3 regions of the Nocardioides okcheonensis genome follow, and region 3 is predicted to be linked to each of the others. Evidence: predicted binding sites of a transcription regulator. Region 3 holds the regulator's gene; each other region holds the start of a gene.
The links. Region 3 encodes LexA, which represses DNA repair genes until DNA is damaged. Its sites were predicted from a motif close to TCGAACANNTGTTCGA; they were not measured.

Region 1 (9,574 bases), 1.8 Mb from region 3:
CGCGTGCCACGTGCGTGACGTGCACCTGCTCTTCGCCGAGCGGGTGCGACTCATGCTGGAGCAGGACGGACCGACGTTCGACAACTGGGACCAGGACGTCACCGCCGTCGAGAGCGCCTACGGCTCGCAGGACCCCGGGGAGGTCGCCGGCGACCTGATCGGGGCGGCCGGTGCGGTCGCCGGGCTCTACGCCGGTGTCGACGCGGACGCGGCGAGCCGGCGCGGCACGCGGTCCAACGGCGACGAGTTCACCGTCGCCTCGCTGGGCAGCTACCACCTCCACGACGTGGTCCACCACCTGCACGACGTGGGTGCGCAGGAGGACCGCGCGTGAACGAGACCGTCCGCTCCTACGACCGCGACGCCGCGGCCTACGTCGCCAGCACCGCGACGATGACCGCCTCGGTGCGCGCCCGGATCGAGAACCTCGCCGCCCGGGTGGGGCCGGGGGCACGCGTGCTCGAGATCGGCTCCGGCGGGGGCCGTGACGCGCTGGCGATGGAGGAGCTCGGGCTGCGGGTCCGGCGCACCGACGTCACGCCCGCCTTCGTCGCGCTGCTCCGGGAGCAGGGCCACGAGGCCGACCTCCTCGACCCGCTCGTCGACGACCTGACGTCACCCGACGGCGCGTACGACGCCGTGTGGGCCAACGCCTCGCTCCTGCACGTGGCGCGCGCGGACCTCCACGCCGTGCTCGCCCGCCTGGCCTCGGTGACGCGTGCCGGTGGCGCGCTCCTCGTCGCGGTCAAGGAGGGCGACGGCGACGGGTGGTCCACCCACGGGTCGATCACCAGCCGCCGCCACTTCACGTACTGGCGCGCCGAGGCACTGGGGCAGGTCGTCGCGGACGCCGGGTGGACCGACGTCGAGGTCCGGTCCGGTCTGGAGGGGAAGAGGTCGGAGTCGTGGCTCGAGCTGTCGGCCGTGCGTGGGACCGTGTCCCCATGAGGCACACCGAGTTCTGGGCGCGGCTAGACGACGCCCTGGGCCGCGACTACTCGCGCAGCTGGGCGGAGCTGACCGTCCTGCGCGACCTCGACGGCCGCACCACGCGGGAGGCGATCGACGCCGGGATGTCGCCCAAGGAGGTCTGGGCAGCCGTGCGCCGCCAGCTCGAGCTGCCCGCGAGCGAGCGGTGACCGGCACGGTCGAGCAGGTCGACCTCGCCGCCCTCCAGCGCCGCACGGTCCGCACCCTCGTCGTCTCCCAGGCGATCGGCGCCGTGGGCGTCACCATCGGCGTGGCCACGGCCTCGCTCCTCGCCCGGGACATCTCCGGGAGCGAGACCCAGGCCGGTCTCGCCCAGACCTTCCAGGTCCTCGGCACCGCCGGTGCGGCCTACGCGCTGGCCCGGCTGATGCGTCGGCGCGGTCGACGGGTGGGCCTGGTCACCGGCTACCTGGTCGGGGCCGCTGGCGCCGTGCTCGCGGTCGTCGCGGGCGTCGTCGACTCCATGGCGGTGCTGCTGCTCGGCGCGCTCCTGCTCGGCGCCACCACGGCGGTCAACAACGGCTCGCGCTACGCCGCCACCGACCTCGCCACCGAGGCCCACCGCGCCCGGGCGCTCTCGGTCGTGGTGTGGGCCACCACCATCGGCGCCGTCGCGGGGCCGAACCTCACCGGCGCGGGCGGCAGCGTCGCGCGCTCGCTCGGGATCCCCGCGCTCACCGGTGGCTTCGCGATCGGGTCCGTGGTGCTGGTGGTGGCGGCGGCGTGGGTCGCGTGGCGGCTGCGGCCCGACCCGCTGCTGGTCGCCCAGCAGGTCGCGGGCGTCAGCGCCGAGGTGGCCGACGGCCCCGGCGGCCGGTCGTGGACCCGCTCCGCCGCGGTCGTGCGCGACGTGCCGGCGGTCGGCGCGGCGGTCGTGGCCATGGCGTGCGCCCACGCGGCGATGGTGACCGTGATGATCATGACCCCGCTGCACATGGAGCACGGCGGCGCACACCTCGAGGTGATCGGCTTCGTCATCTCCGTCCACGTGCTCGGGATGTTCGCGTTCGCGCCGGTGATGGGGTGGGCGGCCGACCGGTTCGGTCGCAGCGCCGTCCTGGTCGCCGGGGGAGCGGTGCTGCTGGTGTCGCTGGCGCTGTGCGGCTCGTCGCCCGAGGGGTCGTCGTGGCAGATCTTCACCGGCCTGTTCCTGCTCGGGCTGGGCTGGTCGGCCGCCACGGTCGCTGCCTCCACCGTGGTCGCCGACCGCACGCCGGTCGAGGCCCGCACCGACGTGCAGGGCACCTCCGACATGGCGATGGCGCTCACCGCCGCGGGCGGTGGGGCGCTGGCCGGCGTGATCGTGGGGTCGCTGGGCTACGCCGCTCTCGCGCTCTTCGCGGCGCTGCTCGCGCTGGCCGTCGTCGTCGCCGGTGCCGTGACCGGCCGCCACGGCTGAGCCGCGATTCCCCGGCGACACGCCGGGCCGGCACCTGCCGTCGAACACCTGTTCGGGCTACTGTGCGTCCACAGGTACGACGAGGGGCGAGGTTGTCCACAGCGTGTGACGGTCCTGATCAGGGGCTGTCGGTGGCTCGCCCTAGCGTCGCAGACGTACCTACACATCACTCACTCGAGAGAACGGGACACAGCAATGGCTGGTGCAGACCGCGAGAAGGCCCTCGATGCCGCCCTCGCCCAGGTGGAGAAGCAGTTCGGCAAGGGCTCGGTCATGCGACTGGGCGACGAGACGCGTGCCCCGCTCGAGGTGATCCCCACGGGGTCGATCGCCCTCGACGTGGCCCTCGGGCTCGGCGGTCTCCCGCGCGGCCGCGTCGTGGAGATCTACGGCCCGGAGTCCTCCGGAAAGACGACGGTCGCGCTCCACGCGGTGGCGAGCGCCCAGGCGGCCGGCGGCATCGTCGCCTTCATCGACGCCGAGCACGCGCTCGACCCGGAGTACGCGAAGGCCCTCGGCGTCGACACCGACGCGCTGCTCGTCTCCCAGCCCGACTCCGGTGAGCAGGCGCTCGAGATCGCCGACATGCTGATCCGCTCGGGCGCCCTGTCGCTGATCGTCATCGACTCGGTCGCCGCGCTCGTGCCGCGCGCCGAGATCGAGGGCGAGATGGGCGACAGCCACGTCGGCCTCCAGGCCCGCCTGATGAGCCAGGCGCTGCGGAAGATGACCGGTGCGCTCAACAACGCCGGCACCACCGCGATCTTCATCAACCAGCTGCGCGAGAAGATCGGCGTGATGTTCGGCTCGCCGGAGACCACGACCGGTGGTCGGGCGCTGAAGTTCTACTCCTCGGTGCGCCTCGACGTGCGTCGCATCGAGACGCTCAAGGACGGCACCGACATGGTCGGCAACCGCACCCGCGTCAAGGTCGTCAAGAACAAGGTCGCGCCGCCGTTCAAGCAGGCCGAGTTCGACATCATGTACGGCAAGGGCATCAGCCGCGAGGGCGGCCTGATCGACGTGGGCGTGGAGGCGGGCCTGATCCGCAAGGCCGGCGCCTGGTACACCTACGAGGGCGACCAGCTCGGCCAGGGCAAGGAGAACTCGCGCAACTTCCTGCGCGACAACCCCGACCTGGCCAACGAGATCGAGAAGCTGATCCTGGAGAAGCTCGGCGTCACGCCGGTCGTCGACGCGCCCGCCGACGGCCTGAGCGACGAGCCCATCGGGGTCGATGACTTCTGAGCAGCGTCCGGCGCCCGACTGGGTCGGTGACGTCGGGCTGGGCGTGCAGGCGTGGGTGGGGGAGACCCCACCCACGCCGGACGAGCCCGCCCGTCCCGCCCGGCGTCCGGCGGGCTCCCGCAGCGGTGGCCGCCGGTCGGGAGGCCGCGGCCGCACCCGCACCTGGGAGGAGCGCGAGGCGGCCCGGGTCGCTCGCGCGGAGGCGGCGGCCGCCGAGGTCGAGGCCGACCCCGAGGCGGTCGCGCGCAAGATCCTCCTCGACACGCTGACCGGTCAGGCCCGCACGCGCCAGGAGCTCGCCGACAAGCTCGCCAAGCGCGGCGTGCCCGACGAGCTGGCGTCCGCGCTGCTCGACCGGTTCACCGAGGTCGGGCTGATCGACGACGCGGCCTTCGCCCGCCAGTGGGTGGAGAGCCGGCACCGCAGCCGCGGGCTGGCGCCGCGTGCGCTGAAGCAGGAGCTGCGCCGCAAGGGCGTCACCGACGACGACGCCGCCGAGGCCCTCGGGCAGATCGACGACGACGACCAGCGGGCGGCGGCGCGGGCGCTGGTCGACAAGAAGCTCCGCTCGATGCGCGGTCTCGAGCCGCAGGTCGCCACCCGTCGGCTCGCCGGGCTGCTGGCCCGCAAGGGCTACGCGCCGGGCCTGGCCTTCGCCGTGGTCCGCGAGGCGCTCGCCGACCTCGGTGCCGACGAGGACCTCGACGACGTCGCGCTGCCCGAGGACTGACCGAGGACTGACCACCCCCTTCCACGCCGGGACCCGGCTCTGGTGGGATGGTCGGCGTGAGCAACGAGCGCGAGGTCCTCACCTATGACCTGTTCGGCACCGCCACCCGCGAGCTCGCCCAGGAGGTCGCCGACTCGGGCTTCGCCCCCGACATGGTGCTGGCGATCGCGCGCGGCGGCCTGGCGCTCGGGATGGGCCTGGGCTACGCGCTCGGGGTCAAGAACATCTCGGTCGTCAACGTCGAGTTCTACACCGGTGTCGACCAGCGCCTCGACGTCCCGATCATGCTCCCGCCCACCCCGGCGGCGGTCGACCTGTCGGGCCTGAAGGTCCTGGTCGCCGACGACGTCGCCGACACCGGCCGCACCCTCGAGCTGGTCCAGGAGTTCTGCGCCGGCCACGTCGCCGAGGCGCGCACGGCGGTGATCTACGAGAAGCCGCAGTCGGTGATCAAGCCCGACTACGCGTGGCGTCGCACCGAGCGGTGGATCGACTTCCCCTGGTCGGTGCTGCCGCCGGTCGTCGGGCACGGACTGGCGCACTGACGCGCCGCGGGCGTGGGCCATGATGGGCCCATGACGACGTCCGCCATCGCCGACGCCCTGCGGCTGCCCGCCGGCCCCGTCGACCTCACCACGATCGACACCGACGCCGCCCCGGGCTTCGACGGCTCCAAGAGCGACGGCAGGGCCGCGCTGCTCGCGATGGGCGAGGAGCTCGCCGACCTCCAGGAGCGGCTGTGGGCCCAACGCACCGTCGGCGCCGAGCGCCGGGTGCTGCTCGTCCTGAAGGGGATGGACACCAGCGGCAAGGGCGGGGTGCTGCGCCACACGATCGGCCTCGTCGACCCGCAGGGCGTGCGGATCACCTCGTTCAAGGCGCCGACGGAGGAGGAGCGGGCCCACGACTTCCTGTGGCGCATCGAGCGGGGACTGCCGTCGGCCGGCTTCATCGGGGTCTTCGACCGCTCCCACTACGAGGACGTGCTGATCGCCCGGGTGCGCGGCCTCGCCGAGCCCGACGAGATCGAGCGCCGCTACGGCGCGATCAACGACTTCGAGGCGCGCCTGGCCGGCGAGGGGGTCTCGATCGTCAAGTGCATGCTGCACATCAGCGCCGACGAGCAGCGCGAGCGGCTGGCCGAGCGGCTGGCCAACCCGGCGAAGCACTGGAAGTACAACCCCGGCGACCTCGACGAGCGCGCCCACTGGCCGGCCTACCGTGCCGCCTACGAGACCGTCCTTGAGCGCACCAGCACCCAGGTCGCGCCGTGGCACGTCGTGCCGTCGGACAAGAAGTGGTTCCGCAACCTCGCCGTCGGGCAGCTCCTGCTCGACACCCTGCGCGGCCTGGACCTGCAGTGGCCGGCCGCCGACTTCGACGTCGCGGCCGAGCAGCAGCGCCTCGCGCAGGAGGCTCCCGTCCAATGAGCGCCGGACTGCCCGGCGTCACCGTCACCCGGTACGTCACGCCGCTGCGCGAGGGCGGCAGCCTGCCCGGCGTCGTCGAGGCCGACGACCTCGGGACCTACGTCTGCAAGTTCCGCGGCGCCGGCCAGGGGGCCCGGGTCCTCGTCGCCGAGGTCGTGGTGAGCGGGCTGGCCACCCGCCTCGGGCTGCGCACGCCGCGTCTGGTCGTGCTGGACCTCGACCCCGAGATCGCCCGCTACGAGGCCGACGAGGAGGTGCAGGACCTGCTCAACGCGAGCGTCGGCCCCAACCTCGGGATCGACTTCCTGCCGGGCTCGTTCGGCGTCGACGGCCAGGTGACGGCGGCCGAGGACGAGGGCGCACGCGTGCTCTGGCTCGACGCCTTCACCGCCAACGTCGACCGGTCGTGGCGCAACCCCAACCTGCTGCTCTGGAACGGCGATCTCTGGGTCATCGACCACGGAGCCTCGCTCTACTTCCACCACGGATGGCGCTCCGGCGTGACCGATCCGGCCCGGTTCGCCGCGCAGCCGTGGGATGCCTCCGGTCACGTCTTCGAGGCGTGCGCGGGTCGGGCCCGCGAGCTCGACGACGAGATCGGCGCACTGCTGGGGCCCGAGGTGTTCGCCGAGGTGCTCGCCGACGTGCCCGACGTGTGGCTGGAGCCGGTGCCGGGTGTGGACGGCGCCGGCCCGCTCGGGCCCGACGCCCTGCGCGTGGCCTACGTCGACTTCCTCACCGCGCGCCTCGCCACGCGGCAGTGGCTGCCGGGGGCGGACCGATGAGCGTCTCCCGGCTGGCCTACCAGTACGTCGTCCTGCGGTGCGTGCCGCGCCCCGACCGCGAGGAGTTCCTCAACGTCGGCGTGGTCCTGCACTGCCAGTCCGCCGACTTCCTCGACGTCGAGTGGTCCTGCGACCGCGACCGGCTCCTGGCACTGGACCCCCGGCTCCACGTCGATCAGGTCTGCGAGGCGCTCGGCTTCGTCGAGCGCGTGTGCCGCGGTGACGCGCGGGCGGGCGAGGCCGCCCGCCAGCCGCTGGGCCAGCGCTTCGGGTTCCTCAAGGCGCCACGCAGCACGGTGCTCCAGCCCGGCCCGGTGCACGGCGGGGTGACCGACGACCCCGCCCGCCAGCTCGCCCACCTGCGCGAGCGTCTCGTGGGGTGACGGTGCGCGGGGTGACCCGGCGATACTGAGGGCGTGAGCACCCCCGACGGTGTCGTCCGGGTCCGACTGGCGTCCACGCTCCGGGTGGAGGCGGGTGCCGGCGTGCTCGCGGGTCGTGAGCTCGGGAGCCGCAAGGCGCGCACGTTGCTGGCCCTCCTGGCCGCGGAGCGGGGCCGGCCGGTGGCCACCGACCGGATCGTGGAGACGCTGTGGGGCGCCGACCCACCGGCCGACCCGTCGGCCAACGTCGCCACGCTCGTCAGCCGGATCCGCCGCACCGTCGGCGCCCAGGCCGTCGCCGGGCTGCCGGGCGCCTACCGGCTCGCGGGCTCCTGGACCCTGGACGTCGCGGAGGCCGAGCAGCTGTGCGCGGCGGCCGCCGACCGGCTCGCCGCGGGCGAGCACGCACTGGCCGAGGCGGCGGCCGCCGCCGCGATGGACCTCCTAGGGGCCGGCGACGCCCTCCTCGACGAGGACGACGCTGCCTGGGTGCTCGACCTCCGGCGCGAGGTCGACGCGGCGCGGCGCGAGGCCCGGCACCTGCGGGTCGTGGCGCTGGCGCACCTCGACCCGGGACGAGCGGTGGCGATCGCGTCCGAGGGGACGCCCGATCCCTACGACGAGCGGGCGGTGCGCGACCGGATGCGGGCGCTGGCGGCCGACGGACAGGCAGCAGCCGCGCTGGCGGCGTACGACCGGCTCGCCCGCGTCCTGCGGGCGGACCTCGGCACCGAGCCCGACGCGGCCACGGCAGCACTCCACCTCGACCTGCTGCGATCGGTGGCGCCGGGCGGCGAGGCGCCGGCGGAGCGCCCCGCTGGTGCGGCGCCGGCCGTGACCCTCCTCGGGCGCGAGCGCGAGCTGGCGGCCATCACGGACGCCTGGCGGGGTGCGGTCGGCGGTGCGGACGCCGGCGTGGTGCTGGTCGTGGGGGAGGGCGGCATCGGCAAGACCCGGCTGCTGGACGCAGTGGCGGAGGTCGTCGTCGCCGGGGGCGGGCACGCGGTGCGGGGCCGGTGCCACCCGGCCGAGCGCTCGCTCTTCCTGCAGCCGGTGGTCGACGCGCTGCGCCCGACCCTCGCGTCCCTCCCGACCGACGCCCTCGCCACCGTGGTCCGGGACCACGAGGCGGCGTGGGTGACCCTGCTGCCCGACCTCGGCACCGTGCTGCGCGGTGCGCCGGCGCCGCCGGCCGACCACGACCTGCAGCGGCGGGCCACCTACGACGCCGTCCTCGCGGCCCTCCAACGGCTCGCCCTCGCGCGCCCGACGGTGCTCGTGCTCGACGACCTCCAGGACGCCGGCGCCGCCACCGTCGACCTGCTGGGCTACCTGGGTCGGCGGCTCGCCGGGTCCCGCGCGCTCGTGGTGGGCGCGGTGCGCAGCGAGGACGCGACGGTCGCCGAGCGGCTCGGCGACCTGGCCCGACCGGTCCGCGTCGGGCCGCTGCCACCGGACGCCGTCGCCGCGCTGGCGGCCGCGTCCGGCTGGCCGACCACGGCGACCAGGTGATGGCCCGCACCGCCGGGCACACGCTCAGCGTCGTGGAGTGCCTGCGCGCGCTGGCGACGGGCGACGCCGGCGTGCCGGCCTCCCTGTCGGCCGCCGTGCTGGCCCGCGTCGACCGCCTCGGACCCGACCGGCGGTCGGTCGTCGAGGCCGCGGCCGTGCTGCGGCGTCGGCTGGACCCGCGCCTGCTCGCCGGGTTGACCGAGCAGTCGGAGGTGGCCACCACCCGGCTCTGCGAGGACCTCACCCGCTCCGGCCTGCTCGCGCGCAGCGGTCCGCTCTACGAGTTCGCCAACGACCTGCTGCAGGAGTGCGTGTACGCCGCGTTGCCGCAGCCGGTCGCGGTCGCCTACCACCGCCGGGCCGCGGACCTCACGGCCGACCGTCCCGAGGTGATGGCGGCGCACGCGCACGCGGCCGGGGACGTCGGGCGGGCGGCCCGCGGGTGGCTGCTCGCCGGCGAGGAGGCGCTGAGACGCTCGGCGGTGGAGGACGCCCGGCTGCTGGTCGAGCGGTGCCTCGGCGTCGTCGGCACCACGCCCGACACCCGGGCCCGGGCGCTGCTGGTCCGGGCCCGGGTGCACGAGGCCCGGACCGCGTGGACCGAGGCGATCGCCGACATCGACGACGCGCTGGCGTGGGCGCGCAGCAGCGGCGAGCGGCGCCTCGAGCTGGCCGCGCTGCGGGCGCGGGCGGTGACGTCGCCGTGGCGCAGGTCCCCGCGGACGACATCAGCGGGCGCTCGAGGACGGGCTGCGCCTGGCGCCGGCCTGGGCGACCGCCGCGCCGAGGCCGACTTCGCGTGCCGGCTCGCGGTGATGGACGCCAGCCGGTTGCTGCTCGCGACCGCCGGGACGCGTGCCGCCCGGGCGCTCGCCCGCGCCGAGGCGGCCGGCTCCGCCGAGGGCACGCTCCTGGCGCTCGACGGCCTCAAGACGGTGGCGTGGTACCTGGGCGACGCCCCGGCGCTCGCGGACGCCGTGTCCCGGCTCGAGCCGCTCCTGGTGCAGCTGCCGAACCCCTGGCTGCGCCAGTGGGTGGTCTTCGAGGCGTCCTTCGTGCCCGCGGCGGCCGACGACTGGGCCGGCGCCGACGCCCGC
Region 2 (9,574 bases), 200 kb from region 3:
GCCTCGGCACCGACGAGGAGCTCGCCGCCGCCTACCGGGCCGCCCACGAGCGCTACCTCGAGGCGCGTGCCGAGGTCGGCGAGCGCGCCGGGCTCGACGTCCCCGAGATCGAGGGCATCACCGCCGGCGGGATGCCCGACCGGGTCAAGTGCCTCCACGTGCTCGCCGGCCAGTCGCTGGCCATGGGGCGCGGCGTCAACCCGCTCGGCGACGAGGTCCTCGACGCCCTCGGCGACTGGTGGGCGTCGGGGCCGTGCGTGAGCGTCGGGGCCGACGGGGCCGACGGGGCGTCGTGAGCGAGCCCGGGCTCGTCGCCGCGATCGACTGCGGCACCAACTCGATCAAGGTCCTCGTGGGCCGGGTCCGGACCGACGGCGGCGTCGACGTCGTGCTGCGCGACTCGCGCGTGGTGCGCCTCGGGCAGGGTGTCGACCGCACCGGCGAGCTGGCCGACGAGGCGCTGGCGCGCACGTTCGCCGCGATCGACGAGTTCGCCGCCGTGGTCGCCGAGCACGGGGTGGCGGCCGGGCGGCTCCGCTTCTGCGCCACCTCCGCCACCCGCGACGCGAGCAACGCCGCGGTCTTCGCCCAGGGCGTACGCCGCCGGCTCGGGGTCGAGCCCGAGGTGCTGTCGGGTCCGGAGGAGGCCGCCCTGGTCTTCGCCGGCGCGATCGCCGGGCGGGCCGCGGCGCCCGAGGAGCCGGTGCTGGTGGTCGACATCGGCGGAGGCTCCACCGAGCTGGTGCTCGGCGAGGCCGGGGAGCGGCAGGCGGTGTCGATGGACATCGGTTCGGTGCGGCTGCACGAGCGGCACCTGCACGGCGATCCGCCCACCGCCGACGAGGTCGCCGCCTGCGTCGCCGACATCGACCGCACGCTCGACACCTCGGGCGTCCCGCTCGACCGGGCGCGCACCGTCATCGGCACCTCGGGCACGATCAAGACCCTCGCCTGCGGCGTGCTGGACCTGCCGGCCTACGACCGCGAGGCCTTCGACGGCGCAGAGCTCTCCAACGCCGACACCTCCCGGTTCGTCGCCGACCTGATCGCGCTGAGCGTCGAGGAGCGCCGGGCGCTGCCCTACATGCACCCCGGGCGCGCCGACGTGATCGACGCCGGGGCGCTGATCTGGGACCGCGTCCTCCGTCGCGTGCCGGTGCCGGTCCACCTGGTCTCCGAGGCCGACATCCTGCACGGCATCGCGGCCGCGATCGGGCGGTGAGTCGTGACGCTCCTGCCGCACCCGGTGGTGGGCGGGGCGTTCGACAGCCCCGTGACGCCGGGGACGGGGTGGCCGGACGACCCGGCGACCGCGGCCACGCCGGTCGCGCGCGACGCCGACGACGTACGCCGCCTCGCCGCGGACGCCGACCTGGCCGGGCTCGAGGCGCGGGTCAGCGTCTGCGCGGCCTGCCCGCGGCTGGTGCAGTGGCGCGAGGACGTGGCCCGCGACAAGCGCGCGTCGTTCGCCGACCAGCCCTACTGGGGCCGTCCGATCCCCGGCTGGGGCGACCCCGACCCGTCATTGCTCGTCGTCGGGCTCGCGCCCGCCGCCAACGGCGGCAACCGCACCGGGCGGATCTTCACCGGCGACCCGAGCGCCGACTGGATCTTCGCCAGCCTGCACCGCACCGGGTGGGCGACCCAGCCCGGCAGCGAGCACGCAGGCGACGGCCAGCGGCTGCTGGGCGCGCGGATGGTCGCCACGGTCCGGTGCGCGCCGCCCGACAACAAGCCCACCGTGGTCGAGCGCGACACCTGCGCGCCGTGGATCGCGGCCGAGCTCGCGCTGCTCCCGTCGGTGCGCGCGGTGGTGGCGCTCGGCGCGTTCGGCTGGAACGGCGCGGTCCGCTCGCTGGTCGCCGCGGGCGCGCCCGCCCCGGCGCGACGACCGCGGTTCGGGCACGGCGAGGAGGTCCGCCTCGGCGACGTCACCCTGCTCGGCTGCTACCACCCGTCACCGCACAACACCTACACCGGGCGGCTCACCGCGGACATGACGGACGCGGTCCTCGAGCGGGCTCGCGCGCTGACCCGTCCCGGCGTCTGAGAAGGTGACGCCGTGACCTCCCACGCCATCACCGTCCTCGGCCACGACCGCCCCGGCATCATCGCCGAGACCACGGGTCGGCTCGCAGGACTGGGCCTCAACCTCGAGGACTCCACGATGACGCTGCTGCGCGGCCACTTCGCGATGATGCTGGTCTGCGCCGGCGAGGTCGCCGACGCCGAGATCGAGGCCGCCCTCGCCCCGCTCGCGGCCGACGGCAGCCTCACCGTCTCGGTCCGCGAGGTGCCGGCCGGGCCGGCGGTCGCCGGCGCCGGGTCGTCGTGGGTGCTGTCGGTGCACGGCGGCGACCGCCCCGGCATCGTGTCCTCCGTGGTCGGCGTGGTCGCCGGCGTCGGCGGCAACATCACCGACCTCACCACCCGACTCTCCGGCGACCTCTACCTCCTCGTCGCCGAGGTCGACCTGCCGGCGTCGGCCGACGTCGACGCGGTCGAGCGCGACCTCGCGGCCGCGGCGTCGGACCTCGGCGTCGGCGTCTCGCTGCGCCCGGCCGACACCGACGAGCTCTGAGCCCGGTGAGCGTGAACCCCACGGTCCTGGCGTGGACCGAGGCCGACCTCGGCGTGACCGGTGCGCTGCGCGAGGTCGTACGCGCCCCTGCCGCCGTGCTGTCGACCGCCGGTGCGACCGTCGACCCGACCTCGCCGGAGGTGGTGCGCCTCGCCGCCGACCTGGTCGCCACGATGCGCGTCTCGCCCGGCTGCGTCGGCCTCGCCGCGCCGCAGGTGGGGGAGGGCGTGAAGGTCTTCTGCGTCGACGTCTCCGAGCACCCCAAGACCCGCGAGCACCACGGCACGTTCGTGCTGTGCAACGCCGAGGTCGTCTCGTGCAGCCGCAACGAGAAGGCCCGCGAGGGCTGCATGTCGGTCCCCGACTTCACCGGCGACGTGAAGCGGCCCAGCCGCATCGTCGTGCGCGGCCAGCTGCCCGGCACCGGCGAGGAGGTCGAGCTCGAGGCGGACGCCTTCGAGGCCCGCGCCCTGCAGCACGAGATCGACCACTGCGACGGCCTGCTGTTCCTCGACCGCGCGGCCGGCGCCCACGCCGTCTACGCTCGCAAGACCTACCTCTGAGCCGTCCCACGGCTCGCGCCCCGGTATCCCAACCGGTAGAGGAAGCGGTCTTAAAAACCGCGCAGTCTGGGTTCGAACCCCAGCCGGGGCACCCAGGTCGACAGCCGCACGGGTGGCGCGTCCGACCCGACCGGGCAGGATGGGTGCCATGAGGCCGGGGGGTTGGTGGGTGCTGGGCGTGGCGGGGTTCGCCGTCATGGTCGCCGCCAGCGCCTGGGCGCCGCTGCAGCCGGAGCTGGTCACCGGCGGTGCCTGCCAGATCGCCCCGTGCGGCACGCTGGAGGACCCGGACAGGTGGCGCCGGGCCTGGCGCCTGTGGTGCCTCGGCGCCGCCGTCGCCGCGCTCGCTGCCGGGTTCGTCCTCGAGCCGAGGCGGCCTCGTCCGCGGGGCGTCCTGGTGCTGGTCGTGTCCGCCGTGCTGGCGGTCCTGCCCCTGGCGCTGGTGACCCTGGTGCTGTTGGTCCTCACCTCGGTGCAGGGTGTCGCCACCGCCGCGGTGCTGGTCCCGCTCGCGGGCCTCGCGGTGCTGGGGTCGTGGGTCCGCGGGCGGAGCCTGGGGCCTACCGCCCCAGGTGGTGGTCCAGGGCTGAGGCCCAGTCGCCATCCGCGAGCCCTGCGTTGACGAGGACGTCGCGCCAGTCGGTCCCGGCCAGCGCGGCCTGCCGGGCAGCTTCGCGCGCGTCGCCGGCGGCGGCGAGCACGATCGCGGCCTGCACCCGCTCGGACGTCGCCGCACGTGCCACGACGCGGGTGACCGTCTCGACGTCGTGCGGGTCGAAGTCGTGCTCGATCCGCCGGGCCAGGCGTCGCGTCATCGGGGCCACAGGTCGCCCCGCTCGCGCACCCGCCGGATGACCTCGGTCGTCGACAGGGCGCTGGTGCGTGGCACGGTCACGAAGGTGCCGGCGGCGACGGCGGGTCCGTAGACCTGCCTCGCCCCCTCGAGCGACAGGTCGTCGCCGTGGACGACCGTCGCGATCCGGTGCGCGGCGAGGAACTCCTCGGTCAGCCGGTCGGGCGCGCCGGCGACCACCTCGTCGACGTACCTGCAGGACTCGATGACGGCGACCCGCTCGGCGAGGGTCATCACGGGTCGCCGCTTGTAGGACGCTGCGGTCTCGTCGGAGAGCACGCCCACGACCAGGTGGTCGCCGTGGGCGCGCGCGGCCCGGAGGAGGTCGACGTGGCCGGCGTGGAACAGGTCGCCCACCATGTCGACATAGACACGCGCGCCGGGCGCCTGCTGGCTCAGTGGTCCCATCGACATCGCTCCCTGCTTCTGGCCAGGCGTTCCGACCCCATGTCTACCCGTGCGAGTCGCCGCGCCGCACCAGGCACGTCCGGTGGATCGTGACGATCTCTCGATGGGCGATGTCGGTGGCCAGTGTCACAATAGAACTAGTGATCGATCAAGGAGGTGGGGGGATGGCGCATCGCTCGGACTGGCCGGCGGAGGAGCTCCACGCCCTTGCCGACCTCCTCGGCGACCTGACCGTGACCGGCGGCCCGGTCGACCTGCTCGACGGCATCGAGGCCCTCGAGCGGATCAAGTCCGCCGCCGCGGGGGCCCAGGTCCTCCTCGCCGCCACCTTCGCAGACCTCGCCGACACCGACGACGTGCCGGCCACCGGCCGACGCACGCCTCCGCGGGCGATGTCCGTCGGCGCCGAGGTCGCGCGGGCGACGCTCGCCAGCCCGCACCAGGGCGAGCAGCGCGTCCTGCTCTCGCGTCGCCTGCGTGACGACCTCCCGCTGGCGCTCGCCGCCCTCGCGCGCGGCGAGCTGACCGAGGACCGCGCGTTCGCGATCGCCCGCGAGGTCGCCCACCTCGACCCCGACCAGCGCCGTCGGGTCGACGACGACCTGGCGCCCCGGCTCGCCGGGCTGGGTGACGTCCGGCTGCGCCAAGCCGTACGCCGCTCCTGCCTGACCGTCGCGGCCGAGGCGGAGGCCCGCCGCCACCGCCGCGCCCGGGCCGACCGCCGCGTCACCACCCAGCGCCTCGACGACGGCACCGGACGGCTGGTCGCCACGCTGCCCCTCGAGGACCTCGCCGCGGTCCGCGCGGCCCTCGACGCCGCCGCCGCGAGCGCCCGGTCGCACGGCGACGACCGGACCGACGGACAGGTCCGCGCCGACACCCTCGTCGCCCGCGTCACCGGGCGCGACCCCGTCACCGACGTCGCGCCGGTGCGCGTCAACCTCGTCATCGGCGTCGAGTCCCTCCTCGGCGACGGCACCGAGCCCGGGCTCGTCCAGGGCGAGGGCTTCCTGCCCGCCGCGCTCTGCACCGACCTCGTGCGTCGCGCCAGCTCCGCCGCGAAGGCCGCGCTGCGCCGACTCTTCGCCAGCCCGGCCGACCGCGCGCTCGTCGCGATGGAGTCGACCGCCCGACACTTCGACGGCGCGCTGGCCGAGCTCCTCGACCTCCGCGACGGCGGCACCTGCCGCACCTCCGGCTGCAACGCCGCCATCCGCCACCACGACCACGTCGTCCCCGTCGCGCGCGGAGGCTCGACCACCGCCGCCAACGGCCAGGGCCTGTGCGAGCGCTGCAACTACCTCAAGGAGTCGCCCGGGTGGACCTCGTGGGTCATCGAGCCGCCGGACAGCGGGCTCCACGAGGTCGGCACCGTCTCGGAGCACCTCCGCCTCGCCAGGTCGACGGCCCCACCCCTGCCCGGAGGTCCGTCGGGCGGGATCGACTACTCACCGGCCGAGCGGCGGCTCGCCAGCCTCTTCACCCTCGCGTCCTGATCGGCGCGGGGCGATGCTCCGCGGCACCCACGCGGACGCGGCGGCCGGGAAGAGCGGGAGCGGCTCGTGCCCCTCGCGTGCCCGGCCCGCGCGGCCTACTCTCGGCAGCCGAGGGGGAACCATGACCGGACGCACGACCATCACGCGCCTGCTCGCGGCGGGCACGCTGGTGCTGGCGTCGGCGACCGCGGCGCACGCGGGGAGCACACGCGCCGCCGCCACGTGCGACGGGCTCACCGCGACCATCGTCGGCACCGCTGACGACGACGTGCTCACCGGGACGCCCGGAGACGACGTCATCGCGGCGCTCGGCGGCAACGACGAGGTCGACGCAGGAGCGGGCGACGACGTCGTCTGCGGCGACGCGGGTGCCGACGTGCTGACCGGCGGCGAGGGCGACGACCGCCTCTTCGGCGGCACCAACGGCCGGGTGCCGCTCTTCGAGAGCGAGCCCGAGCCGCAGGGCGACACCGTCGTCCCGGGACCCGGCGACGACCTGGTCGACGTCGGTGTCAACACGGTGCTGCGCAGCGACGGCTACGGCAGCCCCGACACGATCGACTTCTCGCCGTCGCCAGCCGGCGTCGTCGTCGACCTCGTGGCCGGCACCGCGACCGGTGACGGCGCCGACACGGTGGTGCTGGCCCAGCCGGTCCCCACCAGCGGTGCGGTCGTCGAGGTCCTCGGGTCGACGCACGGCGACACCCTGCTCGGCACGGAGGGCCCGGACCAGCTGATCGGCAAGGGTGGCGGCGACCGGATCGAGGGCCGTGGCGGCGACGACTTCGTCGTCAACGACTGGGACGAGTACGCCCCCGCGCGCGGCGAGGACGCCGACGACGTCTTCATCGGGGGAGAGGGCGACGACTACCTCGACTCCACCGGCGGCACCGACGTCCTCCTCGGCGGCCCCGGCATCGACGGACTGCGCAAGGAGGGCGGCCCCTCGACCCTCGACGGCGGTCCCGGCCGCGACCGGCTCGAGGTCTACCTCGGCCGCGGGCGGCACGCCCTCACCGGTGGCCCCGGACGTGACGAGGTGCTGCTGGCGGTGCTCGACACCGGCCCGCTCACCCGTGGGGTCCTCGACCACGCCCGCGAGCGGTTCGCGGTGCGCTTCGGCCACCGCGACCCGGTGCGGTCGGTCGTCGCCGACGTCGAGCGGGTCGTGATGCCCCACAACCGCGGCCGCTGGACCTACCTCGGGACGCCGGGCGACGACCGGGTGGGCGGGGGAGCGCCCTACACCGCACGGGGCCGCGGCGGCGACGACGTGCTGGTCGGGTCGTACGCCGACGACGTGCTGCTCGGCGGCCCCGGCGACGACGTCGCCCGCGGCGGTGGCGGCACCGACCGGTGCCGGGCCGAGGACGCCCGGCACTGCGAGCGGCGTCGCTGAGGACCGGCGTTCCTGAGAAGTTCCTGTGACGGGAACAGTGCCCCCGCGGCGCACGTTTGACCCTGTGTCATCCCGGCTAGAGTGGGATGACATGACAGGCGCCGTCACCACGACGGCGTCGCGACCTCCGGAGACTCCGGAGGAGGCCTCCAAGGAGAGACCATGAGAAGCAACAACCCCGTGTTCGCCCGTTCGGAGGAGTTCAACCGCTCCTCCAACGCCTTCGGCAACCAGACCTACGCCGGCGGGGGCGCTGCCTACCCCGGCTACGGCGAGACCCCCGGCCAGGTCGACCAGCGCCGGATGACGATCGACTCGGTCGTGCAGAAGACCGCGATCTCGATCGCGCTCGTCTTCGCCGCCGCATTCGCCACCTGGTACGTCATCGGCGACGTCTACACCACCGACTCCTTCGGTCGGACCGTCACCGACGACGCCGCTCTCGGCACCGCGACGACGCTGATGATCGTCGGCTCCGGCGCGGCGTTCCTGCTCTCACTCGTGAACTCGTTCAAGCGCGTGATCAGCCCGGCGCTGGTGATGGCGTTCGCCCTCTTCGAGGGCGTCGCGCTCGGCGCGATCAGCAAGTTCTTCGACGCCAGCTTCGGTGACGGCATCATCACCCAGGCCGTCCTCGGCACCTTCGCGGCCTTCGCCGGCACGCTCGCGGCCTACAAGTTCTTCGACATCAAGGTCGGCGCGAAGTTCCGCACGTTCGTGATGGCGGGCGTCCTCGGCATGGTGGGCCTCGGCCTGCTGTCGCTGGTGCTGAGCTTCTTCGGCATCCAGACCGGCCTGTTCGGCTTCGGTGCCCTCGGCCTGGTGATGTCGTTCGTCGGCCTGGCGCTCGGCGTCTTCATGCTGATCCTCGACTTCGACTTCGTGGAGAACGGCGTCGCCGCCGGCCTCCCGGAGCGCGAGTCGTGGCGGGCGGCCTTCGGCCTGACCGTCAGCCTGGTCTGGATCTACACCAACCTGCTGCGCATCCTCGCGATCCTGCGCGGCGACTGACCGCAGCGACCGACCACATCTGGTCCCGAGACGGCGGCCCGCCCGAGCACTGCTCGGGCGGGCCGTCCGTCGTTCGTGCCCGGTCCGCGGGCGTACGAGCCCGGGAACCGCGCCTGGCGGTGCGCCACCCACAGTCCCGGCGCTGAGAAGGTGGGTGGGACACCGCTCGCGGGCGGGAGGCTGCGCGCGTACGACCCCGGCGGTGCGCCAGCCACGTTTCCGGCGCGCAGAACGTGGGTGGGACACCGCTCGCGGGAGGGCCCGAACCCGCCGGCGAGGGTCAGGCGGTCTCGTCCTCGACCGACAGGCCGACCTCGTGGTCCTCGTGCTCCTCGGGCGACTCGGCGTCGGTGGAGGGGCGGCGCCGACGGTGGCGCAGCTCGACCCAGCGCCCGCGCAGGCCGCGCTGGTTGCCGCCGACCTCGGTGCCGTCGACCTCCGTGCCGGGGGTGCGCGCGGCGCGGACCGCGGCGGCCGCGACCGGCAGGATGCCCTCGCGGCGCAGCGGCTCGGGCAGCGCCTCGTCGTCGGGCAGCAGGTCGAGCGCGGCGAGGCAGGACGGGACGAGCACCGACGCGAGCTGGCGGTAGCCGTCGGCGGACGGGTGGAACCGGTCCGGGCCGAACAGCACCGCGGGCGCGGCGTCGAACTCCGGACCCAGGATGTCGCCGAGCGAGACCGAGCGGCCGCCGTTCTCGACGACGGTGATGGTCTGGGCGGCGGCGAGCCGGCGCGACCACTCGCGCGCCACCTGCTTGAGCGGCGGCGGGATCGGGCGGATCGTGCCGAGGTCGGGGCAGGTGCCGACGACCACGACGACGCCGGCCTCGCGCAGGCGGCGTACGCCCTCGGCGAGGTAGCGCACCGACGCGGACGGCAGCACGGTGTGGGTGACGTCGTTGGCGCCGATGAGCAGCACGGCGAGGTCGGGGTGGGTGCCGAGCGCGGCGTCGACCTGGTCGGCGAGCGCGCTCGACTGGGCGCCCACGACCGCGAAGGAGCGCAGGTGGACCCGACGGTCGGCCTGTGCGGCCAGGCTGCTCGCGAGGTGGGCGCCCGGGGTGTCCTCGACCCGCTCCACGCCGTAGCCGGCGGCGCTCGAGTCGCCGAGCAGGGCGATCCGGATCGCCGGGCCGGGGCGGCCCCGGCCGTACCAGCCGGTGGCGTCGGGCGGGGCGTCGGTCGCGTTGCCGATGACCTTCCGAGCGAACTTCGCCTCGGCCACCAGGACGCCGTAGAGCCCGGCTCCGAGCACGGACAGTC
Region 3 (9,574 bases):
GTGGGCCTGATGCTCGTCGCCCGGCTGTCGCGGACGCTCGGGATCACCCGCGAGCCCCCTCCCCCCGGCGAGGCACCCCGCCCGGTCGGCGGGAAGCGCGCGGCTCGCTGATCTCTTGTGCGGCCTGCGTGGTCCGCCTGGTGGACCACGGGGGCCGCGCTCGTCCTCGGACGCGACGGACTGGGAGATCGTGGAGCTTTCGAGCCACCTGGTGGCTCCAGGGCTCCACGATCCTCGTCTCAGCCGACCTCGTAGGCGACGACCGAACTTGTTCGACGTCCTCCCGAGAACCAGCGTTTGCATGCATCGGGCGGCGCGAGGCGGCGCACCGTCATTCCGAGAGCTCGCGGCTTTCCAGAACCTGCCAGGTAGATCCGTAGGGCTCGAGCTTGATGAACTGGATAACGCGTCCACCTGCAAGAGTCATCCATGGCGCCGCTCCAGCTTCTCGGTAGCGCGTGGGCGCAGAGTCGACGACAAACCTGAAGGCGTGGTCAGACGAACTGCCTATGTTCTCGATGGTGCGGACGGTCCATCCATCCCACCTGACCGTTCCTCCGGCCTCGTAGATTCGGTCGGCCGCTTGGGCGATCTTGCGGCAATCGGCGCAGTTCGGGCCAAGCCCGAGGAACGCGCCCGTCTCGCCGGTCTCGAACATCTTCCGGTCTTCCTCGACCCACCGACGAATGAAGTCCTCCGCGCTCTCCACCTCCGGAGATTCAGACTCGGTGGGCGTCGACGAGGAACTCGTCGGCTTCGACATCCTTGGGGTCGGCTCGCCCTTGGGATTGCCGTTGGAGCACCCGGCGACAACGAGCGGGACAAGGACGAGCGGTGCGAGTGCGCGGCGCGCAACCTTCGAGCCTGCAGTCGACATCAAGGCTCAGCACTCACGACGGGACTTGCGTCAACATCGTCATCTGCCACGGCCGGCTCTGCGAAAGCCTGAACCGGTAGACGACCGTCCCGCCCGGAAGGCGCTGCACGGGGGCGCTCATCCGCTCCTTGAAGGCGGTGGGCGCGGAATCAACCCGAACGTCGATCACCGGACCATTTCCCCACGCCTCACTGGACGACATGTGAAGGACTGTCAGCCCTCCTGTGCGGGCGAACCCTCCGGAGTCGAACATCGACTTCACGCGCTTCGCGATCGCCCTGCAGTCCGAGCATCCCCGCGAGATGCTGAGGTATGGACCGATCTCGCCCGTGTTCTGCATCTTGTTGCTGACCCGGATCCATCGGCGGACAAAGGCCTTTGGTGACTCGTGCGGCCGCGATGAAGCCTTGTCTCCTGGGGTCAGTCCGGGTGAGTCACCCGCGGCCGTCGACGGCGAGCTAGCGACCACATCTTCCGCGGCGTCGACGAGGCGCGGCGAGTCATCAGCGCTGCAACCGGCGCCGACAGCACTCACCAAGGCAAGGGCCATCGCCTTCGAACAGAGGACGTACCGAATGCGTTGCATCAACGCACCACCAGCTGCGGCAGCGCCTCGACGATCGCGAGCCCCTGCTCCTCGCCCGCGATTGTCAGCGTCACGTCCATCGGAGTCCAGTCCCCGTCGCCGATCCGGTACTCCCCCGAGTACGTCGTGTCGAGACTGACCGCCACGTCGTCGACGCTGGCGTAGGTGTGCGTCACGTCGAGGTTCGGGTGCGGGCGGCCCGGGGAACTGCTGGCGAGGCTATCGCCGTCCCCGAAGTGGAAGGTGTAGGTGATGGGCGTGGCTCGGATCACGACCCGACGCTTCGCGATGGTGACAGTTCGCGACACAGGCGAGTGCTCATCGGTGTAGAAGTTGGTCGGCAGGTTGACGAGAGTCTTGCCGCCGCGTGGCTGGACAAGAAGCCTTGATTCGGGCCAGCTCATTCGCTTGAACTCGCGGAGGATGAGTTGAACGACATCCACCTGATCGACAGCATCCTCTGGCATACACACGTCGCCGACATCGATCCCGTCCCTAAAGATGTCGTGCCAGATTCCAGGGACGCCGTTCTCGACACATTCAATGTGCTCGGCGCAGATTCCGCCGTTCGCGCACTGGATCGTGGTGACCCAAGTGTGACTGGGCTGGGAACTCGACGTCTCCGTGTATTCAGGGAGTGTCCAGTCGCAATCCGCCGCTACCGCCTGCCACGTGACTTGGAGGCAACGAGGCTGATCGTCGTCGCCCTCGTCCATTCCAAAAGCCGCGGTAGGGGTGAAAGAGATTGCGGCCATCGCTGCAAAGCAGTACGCGAGGATCTGAAGTGCGAGCCGCATCTAGATCACCGAGTACTGGCGCATCACGAAGGTATCTCCCTTGCGCTCGAGGGTCATCCGGTAACGCTGCGTTGCGGCTGGAAAGACGCGAGGATCTTCTCCAGGGACTTCGATGCTCAAGCGCGCTGCCCGCACCTCGACCACAAATGTGGGAGGCGATGGAGCGTCCTCCTTTACCTCCACCACTTCAGACCCCGAGAAAGTTACTTTCCCGGACTTCTCGTAGACGTCCGTCACCTGCTCCGCGTAGGTCGCACACGCCTGACAGCCGGGCGACATCCTCAAGAACTCCTTCGCGTTGCCCGTTGTCACCATTGCGTCTGCCGTTGCTTGCCACCGCCGGATGAAGTCCTCCGCACTCTCGACCTCCGGCGACTCGGACTCGGTCGGCGTGGGCGTCGAGCTCGACGAGTCGGGCATCTTCGGGGTCGGCTCGGCCTCGGGGTCGCCGTCGGAGCATCCAGCCAGGAGCAGCGGGGCGAGAACGGTGAGCGCAAGTGCGCGGCGTACGTGCATGGAATGCCTTCCCGAGACGACCTCAGCACGCTGAAGTTACCCATCTTGAGACGACTCGAACCACCCTCGAACCCGAATCTGTGGATAACCGGCGCGAGGGTGGCGGCGGACGACATCACGGACGCTTCGTTCGATGTCGTGTGCCGCCACCTTGGGAGGCCGACGGATATCCGACGCGTCGGATAGCTCGGCGCCGAGGTCTCGCGACAGGGCCCTTCGAGACGGCCGCGGGCGGCCTCCTCAGGACACCGCTTCGCCCTTCCTCGACCAGCGGGGGCGAGGAGTCTCGTGACAGGGCTTCGCCCTTCCTCGACCAACAAACGCCGAAATGCGCCGAGGGGCGGGCCCACAGGCCCGCCCCTCGGTCTTCCCCTTGGTTCCACCAGCCGGGGTCGAAGCGACTGGTGGAGGCCTCGCGCGTCAGTCGGTGACGACCGGGACGCGGAGCTTCTGGCCAGCCGACAGGCTGGCGGACTCGAGGGCGTTGAGCCGCTCGATCTGGGTCATCGCGTCGCGCACGTCGCCGTCGACGGCGACGCCGGAGGCGATGTCCCAGAGGGTGTCGCCGGGGGCGACGGTGATGGTCTCGGTCGGGACCTGCTCACCGGCCGAGTCGGTGCCGACGGCACCGCCGGCGAGGGCGACCGCGACGACGAGGGTCACGACGAGCGCGGTCAGGAAGACCACGAGCCGGCCACGCCGCGTCAGGCGCACCGAGGAGCGGGCGCGGGCGGGAGCCGGGGTGAAGACGGGGGAAAGGCTGAGGGTGCTCATGGTGGCCTCCTGGGGAAGATCAGCCGGGTCGGTGTGTCGAGGGAATGTCTAGTGATGGCCACCGACAGTGGGTCGGTGTCGAGCAGACGTTCGATCGAACACGTGTACGACGGTAGAGCACCTGTTCGAACGCGTCAAGCACTTCGCCGAACAGATGTTCGACGACGTTCGACCCGCTCGGAGGGGACCAACGCACCTGCCACGACGGGGCCGGGAGGAGAAGCATCGGGAGCAGGGCGACACCGGAAGGAGACACCCCCATGTCCCGGAAGAAGGTCCTGGTCCTCGGAGGCAACTTCGGCGGGCTCAGCGCCGCGATCACCGTCAAGCACGAGCTCGAGGGGGACGTCGACGTCACCGTCGTGTCGTCCTCCGACGAGTTCCTCTTCACGCCCTCCCTGATCTGGGTGCCGTTCGGCAAGCGCTCGCGCGCCGACATCACCTTCAAGGTCGGCCCCACGTTCGAGGAGCACGGCGTCGACTTCGTGCACGCCGAGGCGACCGAGATCGACCCGGTCGCGAGGCGGGTGCAGACCACCGCCGGCCCGCAGGACTACGACTACCTCGTCATCGCCACCGGCTACCGCAACCGCTTCGAGGTGATCCTCGGCCTCGGCCCGGACGGCAACGCCCACACCATCACCACGATGGAGGACGCGATCCACGCGGGCGAGGGCTGGACACGGTTCAAGGAGGACCCGGGCGACGTGGTCATCGGCGCCACCCAGGGCGCCGGCTGCTTCGGCGCGGCCTACGAGTTCCTCTTCAACACCTCCTACCAGCTCAGGAAGGCCGGGCTGAAGGACAAGGTGAAGCTCACCTACGTCAGCGCCGAGCCGTTCCTCGGCCACTTCGGCATCGGCGGCCTGCCCCACGGCGAGTCCCTGCTCGGCATGTTCCTCAGGAAGGAGGGCATCGAGGCGGTCCTGGACACCGCGATGGACCACGTCGACGACGGCCGCCTGGTGCTCGCCGACGGCCGGGCGATCGACTTCGGCTACGCGATGATCATCCCGCCGTTCTCCGGCCAGGACGTCGTCCAGAAGGCCGGCGAGCTCGCCGACGCCAACGGCTTCGTGAAGGTCCGGGACACCTACCAGAGCGAGGCGTTCGACGACGTGTACGCCGTCGGCGTCGCCGCCGCGGTCGAGGTGCCGTGGCAGACCCCGACCCCGGTCGGCATCCCCAAGACCGGCTTCCCGACCGAGCAGCAGGCCCACGTCGCGGCGCTCAACATCGCGGCCCAGGTCCGCGGCGAGGAGCCGCAGGAGCACAAGGCGTTCGGCGACATCCCGGCCGTCTGCGTGATGGACGCGGGCAACAACGGCGTCGTGATCCTGGCCGACAAGATGCTGCCGCCGCGCAAGCACGGGGTGCTGATCCCGGGCCCGCAGGCGCACCTGATGAAGCTCGGCTTCGAGAAGTACTTCCTGTGGAAGATGCAGCACGGGCAGGTGCGCCTGCCCTGACAAGGACGACCACGCCCGGTCGCGCACCGGGCACCTGGAGGGACGGCCGTCCGGCCCGGAGGGGCCGGGGGGCCGTCCGTGGGTTGCGACGGAGCGACGCTCAGCGTCGCCGCATCGCCCGGCGTCCCTGCGCGGCGAACAGCCCGACGACGTGCTGCGACACCCCCGGTGCCAGTGCGGCGCCGCGCGCCACTCCTCCGCGCCAGCCCGGCAGCGTACGCACGACGCGGCGCGAGCCGAGCAGCGCGACCGCGGCCTCGGCGACCTGCTCGACGGTGAGGATCGGCCCGCCCGAGTGGACCAGCTGCGCGCCCACCCCGGCGGGGTCCTGTGCCGCCAGCATGGCGGTGTCGGCACCGTCCGGGCACAGCGCGTGGACCCGCACGCCTCGCGGCGCCTCGGCGTTGACCGAGGAGCTCAGCGACACCACGCCGGCCTTGGTCGCGGCGTACACGCTGTAGCCCGGCGCCGGCGTCAGCCCGGCCAGTGACGCGACGTTGACGACGTCGCCGCCCCGCGGTCCGAGTGCGGCCAGCGCCGCCCGCGTCCCCCACATCGTGCCGAGCAGGTTGACCTCGACGAGCCGGCGCACCTGCTCGTCGGTGAGCGCGGCCAGCGTGCCGTCGTCGCCGACGCCCGCGTTGTTGAACCAGGCGGTGAGCGGTGCGTGCCGCGCCGCCTCGGCCGCGACGACCCGGTGCGCGTCAGGGTCGCGTACGTCGTGGGCGAGCCCGGCGACCGCGCCGATCTCCCCGGCCGTCGCGGCGACGGCCTCCGCGTCGACGTCGCTCACCACCACCCGGTGCCCGCGCGCGACCAGCAGTGCGGCGATGCCGCGTCCGATCCCACGCGCCCCACCCGTCACCACACAGCTCGTCGGCCCGCCGCTCGTCATGGACGCGACGCTAGCGACACGCTGCTTCGAACAGGTGTTTGATCCACGGGTGCCGGGAGGTCTACGGTGGCACCACCTGCTCCGGGCGGACGGAGCGGGCCACCACGCCGGGAGGACTGAGCCAGATGGCCAAGCAGGACGACAAGAACGTCATCGAGATGCCCGACGGCCCACCGGACGCCACCGGGCTGACCCCGCGCCAGCAGCGCGTCCTGGCCACCATCAAGGACTCCATCGAGACCAAGGGATACCCGCCCTCGATGCGTGAGATCGGTCAGGCGGTCGGCCTCACCTCCTCCTCCAGCGTCGCCCACCAGCTCCGGGTGCTGGAGGGCAAGGGCTTCCTCAAGCGCGACCCCAACCGTCCGCGCGCCCTCGAGGTGTTCCTGCCCGAGGTGATGGCCGCGCGCCGCTCGATCTCCAGCGCCGACGACTCGGGCGTCGACGAGACCGGCATCGGCGACGTCTCGCCGTCCGCGGTCAACATCCCGCTCGTGGGCCGCATCGCCGCCGGCGGCCCGATCCTCGCCGAGCAGGACGTCACCGACGTCTTCCCGCTGCCCAAGCAGCTCGTCGGCGACGGCACCCTCTTCCTGCTCGAGGTCTCCGGTGACTCGATGGTCGACGCCGCCATCTGCAACGGCGACTACGTCGTCATCCGCCAGGAGCAGACCGCCACCAACGGCCAGATCGTCGCCGCGATGATCGAGGGCGAGGCGACCGTCAAGACCTTCCAGCGCAAGGACGGCCACGTCTGGCTGCTCCCCCACAACACCGCCTACGACCCGATCCCCGGCGACAACGCCACGATCCTCGGCGTCGTCACCGCGGTGCTCCGCCGGGTCTGACCGCCCTGCCCTGCGTGCGTCGACGCGCCCTCCACCCCACGGGGCGGAGGGCGCGTTGAATGTCCGGGGTCGAGCGGACACGATGGCCGGACAGCCAACCGTCGGGAGCGCGCATGAGCAACGTCCAGGAGTCCTACGACTACGTCATCGTCGGTGGGGGCGTCGCCGCCACCAGCGCCGTGAAGGGGATCCGCTCGCAGGACTCCTCGGGCACGGTCGCCGTGCTCGGCTCGGAGCCGCACGACCCGGTCTACCGCCCCGCGCTGTCGAAGGACCTCTGGCTCAAGGACGACGAGTCGCTCGAGGGGCAGTCGCTCGCCGGTGACCTCGACGACGACGACGCCGTCGACCTCGTGCTCGACACGACCGTCACCGAGATCGACCCCGCTGCCCACGCCGTACGCCTCGCCGACGGCACGTCGGTCGGCTACGGCAAGCTGCTGCTGGCCACCGGCGCCGAGCCGCGCACCCTCGGCCTCGAGGCCGGCCCGCGGGTCGTCTACTACCGCACGTCCGCCGACTACGAGCGGCTCCGTGGGCTCGCCACGTCCGGCAGCCACGTCGTGGTCGTCGGCGGCGGCTACATCGGCTCCGAGATCGCCGCCGCGCTCGTGCAGAACGACGTCGCGGTGACGCTCGTGCTCGACCTCGAGGACGTGCAGGAGCAGATGTTCCCGCGCGCGCTCGCCGCGAGCCTCACCAAGGACTTCGCCGAGCACGGCGTCACGATCGTGCACGGCTCGGTCAGCACCGGCGAGGAGACCGGCGACGGCGTCCGGATCCGGCTCGACGACGGGACCGACGTGGTCGCCGACGCGGCCGTCATCGGGGTCGGCGTCCAGCCCCGCACCGGGCTCGCCGAGGCCGCCGGGCTCGAGGTCGACAACGGCGTCGTCGTCGACGAGCGCCTGCGCACGAGCGTCGAGGACGTGTACGCCGCGGGCGACGTGGCGTCGTACCCCGACGCCCTGCTCGGGCGCCGCCGCGTCGAGCACGTCGACCAGGCCGAGAAGTCCGGCGAGCACGCCGGCAAGGTGATGGCCGGCGCCGACGAGACCTACACCTACACCCCGATCTTCTGGTCCGACCTCTTCGACGCCGGCTACGAGGCCGTCGGCGAGACCCGCTCCGACCTCGACATGGTCGAGGACTGGAAGGACGGCGAGCTCGGCACCGGCGTCGTGTACTACCTGAAGGCCGGCTCCGTGCGCGGCGTGCTGCTCTGGAACGTCTGGGACAGCACCGACCAGGCGCGCGAGGTGATCGCCGAGACCAAGGACGCGCCGCTCGACGACCCGGAGAGCCTGCGGGGCCGGATCCCCTTCGGCTGAGGGCGCCACCGCTGGTCGAGGAAGGCGCCCTGGCGCCTGTCACGAGACCCAGACGCGCCGACGGGTCTCGTGACACGACTTCGTCGTTCCTCGACCACCGGTGGTCGGGGGTCTCGTGACGGTCGCTGCGCGACCTCCTCGACCAACGGGAGTTGCGCGCGTCGACCAGCGACGCGCCGCTCGACGACCCGGAGACGCTGCGCGGCCGGATCCCCTTCGACTGAGGGCGCCACCGCTGGTCGAGGAAGGCGCCCTGGCGCCTGTCACGAGACCCAGACGCGCCGACGGGTCTCGTGACACGACTTCGTCGTTCCTCGACCACCGGTGGTCCGGGGGTCTCGTGACGGTCGCTGCGCGACCTCCTCGACCAACGGGAGTTGCGCGCGTCGACCAAGGACGCGCCGCTCGACGACCCGGAGAGCCTGCGCGGCCGGATCCCCTTCGACTGAGGGCGCCACCGCTGGTCGAGGAAGGCGCCCTGGCGCCTGTCACGAGACCCAGTCGCGCCGAGGGGTCTCGTGACACGACTTCGTCGTTCCTCGACCACCGGTGGTCGGGGGTCTCGTGACGGTCGCTGCGCGACCTCCTCGACCAGCGAGGCTTCGGGCCAGGGGGCGTGTAGCCTCGCGGCGATGTCCGAGCACGCAGGCGGGGCGCCGTCGCCCGAGGTCTTCCGCACCCGGCCGGGCAACCGGCGTCGGCTGACGCCCGCGGCGGAGGCCGAGGTGTCCCGGCTCGCGGCGGCGGGCGAGGCGTCGGGCTGGCTCAGCCCCCTGGCGTACAACCTCACCGTGAGCCACAGCCACCGGTTCGTCTGGTACCGCGTGGCCAAGGTCGCGACCCGCACCATCCGCCACCACTGCGAGGCCTACGGCGTCACGATGGACGTCGACCACGCGATGCGGGTGCGCTACCCGCTGGGGTCGTTCGCCGACTACTTCACCTTCGCGTTCGTCCGCGACCCGCTCGACCGGTTCGTCTCCGCGTGGCGCGACAAGGTGGTGGACCACAACTACTACGCCTTCGACGACGAGACCCACGCGCGGATGCAGACGGTCGAGGAGTTCGCCCGCTGGACCGCGGCGCAGGACCTCTCCGCCGTCCCCGGCACCGACCAGCACCTCACCCTGCAGAGCCGGATGATCGACCTCAACCGGGTCGACTTCGTCGGCCGGCTCGAGACCTTCGACCGCGACTTCGCCGAGGTGTGCGAGCGGATCGGGGCGCCGGCCGTCCCGACCGCGCCGAAGAACCAGACCGCGCCCCGCGGGCAGGACCGCAACGCCTCCGACGAGCTCAAGGAGCTGGTGGGCACGATGTACCGCCGCGACTACCAGCTGTTCGGCTACGAGGTCCCGGCCTGAGGGCGTCTCCCGGCCGACCGTCGCGATGGCGGTCTACGTGCTCGTCGGCTGACCGAGCCGCTTGAGCGCCTGGCGCACGAGCGCCGGGTCGGTGGTCGACCACATCGGCGGCAGCGA

Region 1: a site for LexA is predicted at 2,430-2,445, ahead of recA (recombinase RecA). Genes of this name have one in related genera too.
Region 2: a site for LexA is predicted at 4,538-4,553, ahead of LN652_RS08740 (HNH endonuclease signature motif containing protein). Genes of this name have one in related genera too.

The regions. Positions count from the first base shown of each region.
Region 1 covers NZ_CP087710.1:177,058-186,631, forward strand. Annotated here, with positions in the region: gene LN652_RS00790 (DinB family protein) at 1-334, shown strand, start outside; gene LN652_RS00795 (class I SAM-dependent methyltransferase) at 331-948, shown strand; gene LN652_RS00800 (DUF3046 domain-containing protein) at 945-1,139, shown strand; gene LN652_RS00805 (MFS transporter) at 1,136-2,389, shown strand; gene recA (recombinase RecA) at 2,585-3,637, shown strand; gene LN652_RS00815 (regulatory protein RecX) at 3,627-4,367, shown strand; gene LN652_RS00820 (phosphoribosyltransferase) at 4,424-4,912, shown strand; gene LN652_RS00825 (PPK2 family polyphosphate kinase) at 4,943-5,797, shown strand; gene LN652_RS00830 (HipA family kinase) at 5,794-6,582, shown strand; gene LN652_RS00835 (DUF3037 domain-containing protein) at 6,579-6,965, shown strand; gene LN652_RS00840 (bacterial transcriptional activator domain-containing protein) at 6,999-8,477, shown strand; gene LN652_RS00845 (ATP-binding protein) at 8,477-9,574, shown strand, end outside.
Region 2 covers NZ_CP087710.1:1,795,875-1,805,448, reverse strand. Annotated here, with positions in the region: gene LN652_RS08785 (DUF501 domain-containing protein) at 1-296, shown strand, start outside; gene LN652_RS08780 (Ppx/GppA phosphatase family protein) at 293-1,222, shown strand; gene LN652_RS08775 (uracil-DNA glycosylase) at 1,226-2,050, shown strand; gene LN652_RS08770 (glycine cleavage system protein R) at 2,063-2,581, shown strand; gene LN652_RS08765 (peptide deformylase) at 2,587-3,144, shown strand; tRNA gene LN652_RS08760 (tRNA-Leu) at 3,162-3,235, shown strand; gene LN652_RS08755 (hypothetical protein) at 3,293-3,766, shown strand; gene LN652_RS08750 (hypothetical protein) at 3,705-3,959, opposite strand; gene LN652_RS08745 (adenylyltransferase/cytidyltransferase family protein) at 3,956-4,411, opposite strand; gene LN652_RS08740 (HNH endonuclease signature motif containing protein) at 4,570-5,901, shown strand; gene LN652_RS08735 (calcium-binding protein) at 6,023-7,300, shown strand; gene LN652_RS08730 (Bax inhibitor-1/YccA family protein) at 7,463-8,311, shown strand; gene LN652_RS08725 (SGNH/GDSL hydrolase family protein) at 8,592-9,574, opposite strand, start outside.
Region 3 covers NZ_CP087710.1:1,995,920-2,005,493, forward strand. Annotated here, with positions in the region: gene LN652_RS09650 (hypothetical protein) at 1-111, shown strand, start outside; gene LN652_RS09655 (hypothetical protein) at 332-877, opposite strand; gene LN652_RS09660 (hypothetical protein) at 1,463-2,179, opposite strand; gene LN652_RS09665 (hypothetical protein) at 2,261-2,776, opposite strand; gene LN652_RS09670 (LysM peptidoglycan-binding domain-containing protein) at 3,197-3,550, opposite strand; gene LN652_RS09675 (NAD(P)/FAD-dependent oxidoreductase) at 3,811-5,019, shown strand; gene LN652_RS09680 (SDR family NAD(P)-dependent oxidoreductase) at 5,120-5,884, opposite strand; gene lexA (transcriptional repressor LexA) at 6,040-6,762, shown strand; gene LN652_RS09690 (NAD(P)/FAD-dependent oxidoreductase) at 6,876-8,093, shown strand; gene LN652_RS09695 (sulfotransferase family 2 domain-containing protein) at 8,726-9,457, shown strand; gene LN652_RS09700 (ATP-dependent DNA helicase) at 9,491-9,574, opposite strand, start outside.